3 regions of the Bacillus sp. DX3.1 genome follow, and region 3 is predicted to be linked to each of the others. Evidence: riboswitches for the same ligand, from Rfam matches in the RefSeq annotation. Region 3 holds a riboswitch; each other region holds the start of a gene.
The links. A riboswitch is a leader RNA that binds a small molecule or an ion and turns the genes downstream of it on or off. The one in region 3 is predicted to bind lysine.
Positions count from the first base shown of each region.

Region 1: it holds a riboswitch for lysine, as region 3 does, so the genes downstream of both, QRE67_RS08480 (aspartate kinase) here and QRE67_RS14100 (amino acid permease) in region 3, are expected to answer to the same signal.
Region 2: it holds a riboswitch for lysine, as region 3 does, so the genes downstream of both, QRE67_RS04540 (amino acid permease) here and QRE67_RS14100 (amino acid permease) in region 3, are expected to answer to the same signal.

Region 1 is NZ_CP128153.1:1,701,246-1,703,525, forward strand. Features, by position in the region: gene QRE67_RS08480 (aspartate kinase) at 1-787, opposite strand, end outside; lysine riboswitch at 1,019-1,205, opposite strand; gene QRE67_RS08485 (transposase) at 1,847-2,107, shown strand; gene QRE67_RS08490 (DoxX-like family protein) at 2,204-2,280, shown strand, end outside.
Region 2 is NZ_CP128153.1:923,181-925,460, forward strand. Features, by position in the region: gene QRE67_RS04540 (amino acid permease) at 1-1,381, opposite strand, end outside; lysine riboswitch at 1,535-1,716, opposite strand; gene QRE67_RS04545 (NADP-dependent glyceraldehyde-3-phosphate dehydrogenase) at 1,948-2,280, opposite strand, start outside.
Region 3 is NZ_CP128153.1:2,866,846-2,869,125, reverse strand. Features, by position in the region: gene QRE67_RS14100 (amino acid permease) at 1-1,410, opposite strand, end outside; lysine riboswitch at 1,523-1,716, opposite strand.

The DNA of each region.
Region 1 (2,280 bases), 1.2 Mb from region 3:
GTGTAATATTATCTTCAAATGCAATACCTTTTACGATTGATTGTTGTTCCATGTTACATTCTCCCCTTACGATTGTTCCGTTTTCTTGTTCCATACTTGAGCGAACTTCTAATATTACGTTATGATTTTTCGCAAATTCAACTGCACGTGGATGAAGTACGCCAGCACCGAGATTTGCCAGTTCTAGCATCTCATCATAAGAAATTTCATCTAGTTTATAAGCGTCTTTTACAACGCGTGGGTCGGTCGTGTAAACTCCTGTTACATCTGTATAAATATCGCATTTTTTTGCTTTAAGTGCAGCAGCTAATGCAACGGCAGTTGTATCAGAGCCACCGCGGCCAAGTGTTGTAATTTCTTTTTCTTCACTTAATCCTTGGAAACCAGCGATAATTACAATTGTTCCTTCTTGTAAATATGATTGAATGCGTTCTGGGTTAATATCAGTAATCCGTGCACTACCATGTACAGATTCTGTTGTAATACCAGCTTGCCATCCTGTTAGTGAAATTGCCGCATAACCTTTTGCTTGTAGTGCCATTGTTAATAAGGAAATGGTTACTTGTTCACCAGTTGTCAGAAGTATGTCCATTTCACGTTTGCTAGGATTTTCCGTAATAGCAGTAGCTAGTGAAACTAATTCATCGGTGCTTTTCCCCATTGCGGAGACAACAGTGACAACACCGTGCCCTCGCTCATATTCTTCAATGATTAAATCTGCTACATGTTGAATGCGCTGAATACTTCCGACTGAAGTACCACCAAATTTTTGAACAATCGTTTCCATTGCATATTCCTTCTTTCGTCCATATTTGTTAAAAGGTCAGGAAAGGTGTGACAACACATAAGAGAGAAATCTAGAAATCCCCTTTATTCCTGTAGTTACCGGAAAGAAAATAAAAAAACACCATCTCAAATAAGTGAGGATGGTGCTGTTACAGGAAAAGGGAAACAGAAAAAGGAGCTAATAAAAAAACCGCCAAAAAAGGGAATATCATATAAAATGTGATATCTCTTTTTTGTAGATAGCTCTTCATACATACACGTCTGTATATATGACAGTTCTGTTTCTATTCGAAAACAGCCCCAATTGATATGTGCAGAGAAACTTATCAATTTCGGCAACACTTCCTTTCTTCTAAATTCATCGACATCTCTGTGTCTCCTTTAGAATACTTATAAGCGTTGCAACCTCTATCTCACGTTTTGGGCGAGAGTGTTTGGTTTATGAAGTTATTGGTAACATTTGTTTTATAATAATGAAAATATTTCAGGAAATCAAGTGGTTCATTAATATTCAGAATATTGAACCTATTATTATTGAAAAAATAATAGGTTTATCACTGAGAAGCTGAACTATATAAATACAAATTAAAAAACCGACATAAAACCTTTCTTTTTAGGTGGGAGAGAGCATCCGTTCATGCATAGAAGCGGTCAGATCCTTTTCCTGCGCCAGACATAGTGAAAACAAAGAGAGAAAACGGGTGTAGGTCACCTTTTGTTATCTATAGCCGCGGCTTATATGTCGAAAAATCAAAATGGATATATAGAGTAATAAGAAATTTCTATGCATATCCTAAGCTAATAGGGGAATGAATATTTCTTCACTATGCATAATATTAAGCAAGCACTTGTAAATCAAGCGTACTAAAGAGAAACGGTGATTTTACATACGCTATTTGCGGGTTAATAATCAGTGGGGGATGAAGAAAACCCCCACTGATTGAAGTTTCACTTTATAAATAACTCAACTTTTGCTAAGACGGATTATGTAAATACAAAATCCCTTCAGCACCTCCGTTTTGCTTTGAAAAGCTGGATAAACTGCATGGCAGAGTGACGCATTCAACAATGGTTTGACAGCTTCACATTTGGACCGAGTGCCGTTATGAGGAAGATTGCGAAAACACTTTTGAGTCGAAAAGAAGCATTCCTTGCCTGTGCCATCCATCCTTATTCAAATGGGATTACAGAAGGAACAAACAATAAAATCAAGCTACTCAAGCGTCGAGATTACGGCTATCGCAACATGGAACGATTCAAATTGCGAATTCGTCTTGAAACTGGTAGCTTATTCAAACATGTCAACTACAACTTATGGTGATGAACCAAATAATAGAAAGTATGTTAAAAAAGTTTAGCGGAAATATAATTTTACATATAAATGAATTATATAGATAATATGAATGGAGGGGTGTAAATGAAAAAGAAAAAACCAATTTATGTTCAAACTGAAATGGCAACATCAATGGACGAACTTTGGAAATATACACAAGA
Region 2 (2,280 bases), 1.9 Mb from region 3:
CCCGCTTCATTAATGGATAGAAGGCAAAGCCGATTACAAATAATCCAATCCCAAGTAGGAATGTTTTTAAGTCTGCGGCTCCTGTTTTGATGACCCATAGTGCATATACAATTGCTATGGTCGCGACAATACCATCCATAATGCGCGTACCTTTTTCATTTTCATATGTTTCACCAGTTGCGACGAGTTTTAATTGGAAGATTGGTGAAACGAGATATGGAATTAAGTAAGCCAGCGTTGATACGGTAATAACAAATGTATACGCTTCGGCAATCGTTCCTGATAGTGTTGAGAATAAGAACACTTGCGACATAATATTTGTTAGTCGCAAGGAATGAATCGGACTTCCCTTTTTGTTTGTTTTTGCAAAGAATGAAGGGAAGAATCCTTCTTTTGCTGCTTGATACGGTACTTCTGAGCTTAATAAAATCCAGCCTAGAATGGAACCGAATAAGGAAGTAAGGGCAAGAAGTGCCATTAATTTCCCACCACCATGTCCCATTGCAGCATTTAATGCATCTGCTAATGGACGTTCAGAAGTTTGTAATTTATCAATGTGAAGAACACCCATTGTTAAAATGGTAATTCCTAAATAAATTCCTACTGTTAAGAGTAAGCCCGTTACAGTTGCTCGTTTCACAACTTTGGGGGATACAGCGCGATTCGATAATAATACAGCTGATTCGATCCCAATAAATGCCCACAATGTTGTGAGAGCGGCTAAGTTTACTTGTGAAAGTAGTCCATGTGAAACGCCTTCTTTATCGATCATCGCTGTATACCATTGACCAAATTTTGAGGCTTGAAATGCAAATAATGTCACAACGATGAACAGAAGGAATCCAGTAACTTTCGTTGTTGTTGCTAAAAAGTTTAATTTTCCAGCTCCATTTACACCGTTTGTTAAAATCAAATGTGTGCCCCATAGCAAGAAAGAACAGATGGAGAACGTAATGAGTTTTCCAACTTCAATATCAAAAGAACCAATTGAAAATAAAAGACGCGTATCTTTCATAATTGGGAAGAAAAGCGATAAGTAACCCGCAAAAGATGTAATAATAGCAACGTTACTCGCCCAGTTTGCAACCCAATAGCCCCAAACCATGCTAAAACCAGCCATTTTTTTCTTTTTTGGTGATTTGAATAAAGCGTATGCGTGACTTTGTGGCCCTGTTGTTAAATCAGGACGACGAATTGCTAAATTACCGAAAACAAGCGCTAGCATTAAAACACCAAATCCTGTTGTTAACCAAGCTAACGTAACGCCGAGCGGGCTAGCTGTTTGTGCCAATGTACTTGGCACCATAAAAATACCAGCGCCAACCATGTTACCGACAACAAATGCTGTCAGTACCCAAAAGCCCCATTTTTTCTGTTGCATAAAAGAATACCTCCAAAGTTAGTATAACCAAGTCAAGCGAGGAGATATGTATGTCTTCCGAAAAAGGAAGAAAAGCAAGTTCCATACAAAACAAAAAAAAGCACGTGGAATTGTCGTTACGCGCTTTCTATCTTATAAGAAACCCACGACATACCTCTCGATAGCTCTCCACAAGCAAAATGCCTGTGACAGTTCTGCACCTATTCAATGCAGACCCAGCAAGAATGTACAGTGGGTACTTCTTACTTCGGCAACCATTCCTTTCTCATTCGTTCATCAATGCCACTACATTTCCCGAAATGATACTCTTAATGACTGCAACCTCTACCTCACCGAGATACGAATGAGGATTTTATGTATAAAGTTAACGTAATCAAGGGTAACAAATGTATTTTTATTCGTCAATGGATATAGTAATAATCAGACTATGGTGAACACTTTGTCATTAAGAGCAGGAAGGAAAGCTTTATATTATTGTTGTGTTTTCGTGTTTCTACAATAAAAAAGAAGCTGATAGCCAAAAGTCCACGACAAGTGGTCTCTTGGCTCAGCTTCTATATGAAAAATTATACTAAGTTTAGTACAGTTACTTTCTCGCGTGTCATAGATTCAAGGCTCTTGCGAATACCTTGTGCACCCATACCAGAACCTTTTACACCGATGAATGGGAAGTGGTCAGGGCCACGCTCTGTACGTCCGTTAATTTGAACGGAGCCAGTGTCGATTTTGTTTGCAATTGCAAATGCTTTATTAATATCTTTTGTGAAGACACTTGCTTGCAGACCAAATTCTGATTTATTGGCAATTTCAATTGCTTCTTCATCAGAAGAAACGCGAATGATTGGAAGAATTGGGCCGAATGGCTCTTCCCAAGCAACTTTCATTTCTTCTGTAACATT
Region 3 (2,280 bases):
ACCTAACCAAACGACTAGGAAGAGTGGTAAACCAATATAAGAAACAAGTACACCGTTCCAATCAATGGATTCTCCTGTAAACGCTCCGTAGTTTTGTCCTAGGATAACAATGGAGCAAAGTACAAAGGCGAAGATAGGACCAAATGGGAACCATTTAGCTTTGTAAGGTAAATCTTTTAAATCTTTCCCTTGTGCGATATATGCTTTTCGGAAACGATAATGACTGATTGCAATTCCGATCCATGCGATAAAGCCTGACATTCCAGAAGCGTTTAGTAGCCAAATATATACAACACCGTCACCGAATAAAGAAGCTAAGAAAGCAACGCAACCAACTAAAGCCGTCGCAATTAATGCGTTAACAGGTACACCGCGGCTGTTTAATTTTCCTAAAAATTTCGGTGCTTTACCTTCACGAGCTAAATTCCAAAGCATACGAGCGGAAGCATACATGCCAGAGTTACCAGCAGAGAGAACAGCAGTTAAAATAACAGCGTTCATAACCGATGCGGCAAATGCAACACCTGCTTTTTCAAATACAAGTGTGAATGGACTTACCGTTACATCACTTGCTGCAAGACTTTCATTTGTATATGGGATTAATAGACCGATTACAAGAATTGCGAAGATATAGAATAAAAGAATACGCCAAAAGATCGAGCGAATTGCTTTTGGAATACTACGTTCTGGATCTTCTGTTTCACCGGCTGCGACACCTAATAATTCAGTTCCTTGGAATGAAAATCCAGCTGCCATAAATACACCTACGATTGCCATGAAACCACCGTTAAATGGTGCATCAGCAATTGTGAAGTTTTCAAAACCGACAGGTTCACCGCCCATAATGCCAAAGATCATCATAAATCCAACAATTAAAAAGATAATAACAGTTGCCACTTTAATGAGTGCAAACCAGTATTCTGCTTCTCCAAAGCCTTTTACAGATAAATAATTTAAAAGAAACATAATGACTAAACAAATGCCACTCCAAAGTAAAGAAGGAGTATTTGGAAACCAAAACTTCATAATTAATGTTACAGCTGCAAGTTCAGCGGCAATTGTAATGGCCCAGTTGTACCAATAGTTCCATCCAAGTGCAAATCCAAGTGATGGATCGACAAATTTTGTTGCATATGTGCTAAATGAGCCTGCAACAGGCATGTAAGCAGCTAATTCAGCTAAGCTTGTCATTAAAAAGTAAACCATAATTCCAATTGCGGCGTATGCTATGAGAGCACCACCAGGTCCTGCAGTGTGAATGACACCACCGCTGGCAAGAAATAGTCCGGTACCAATTGTACCGCCGAGAGAAATCATTGTAAGATGGCGAGATTTCAATCCACGCCGTAGTTCACCTTGTCCTTTGGCGGATTGATTTGTAGAGGTAGATTGTTTTGTAGCGCTATTCATGTTCAACACTCCTTTTCTTGTAAGATAGGAAGGAGCGGGGGAGATAAATACAAAAAACCACCAAAGTAGTTTGGCGGAACGTTTCACAAATAACCACCCCATCATACCCTTCCGTTAAGATAGCACCCCACGTTTACACGGTAATTTGTAAACGTGACAGTTCTGTTCCTGTTTGGAGACAGCCCCAGCCCAATACTTCCAGAGAAGAAGTACAAACTTCGGCAGCTTTTCCTTTCAAACGGGTTCATTGACATTCTCTGTGTCTCAGCCGTTCTACTATTAAAAGCCGCAACCTCTACCTCATCGGATTGATGAGGATTTGTTTATTGCTATGATTTTTGATATATGGCAATTGTAATGACTTTCTGAAAATATTGCAAGGTATTTTGTAGGAAAAAATCAAAAAAGATCGGTTATTGTATAGGAAACGTTTTCAAAACTCCACCCGAACCTAGTATTATGTAAAAAATTTTAAAAAAGAATCGAAGAAAAACCCTGTTATACAAATATTTCGCAAAAAAACATGAAAAACCCTTCTGAATTAAGAGAAAATTCAGAAAATTAAATTCGACATTATTTTACATGATGTCTTCTATAGGAACGATATGTTAACAATGTAGGGAAGGAAATTGGTGAATTTGAAGTATAATTTCTATGAAATATTAAAAATATGTAAATGAAAATAAAAAGTAAGCAAACCATATGTCTGCTTACCTTAATTTCGTATATGTTTCTAAATAAATCCATTTTGATTTTTCGACATATAGCTGCGGCTATGGATAACAAAAGGTGACATGCACTCGTTTTCTCTCTTTGTTTTCACTATGTCTGGGCAGAAAAAGGATCTGATCGCTTCTATGCATGGCCGGA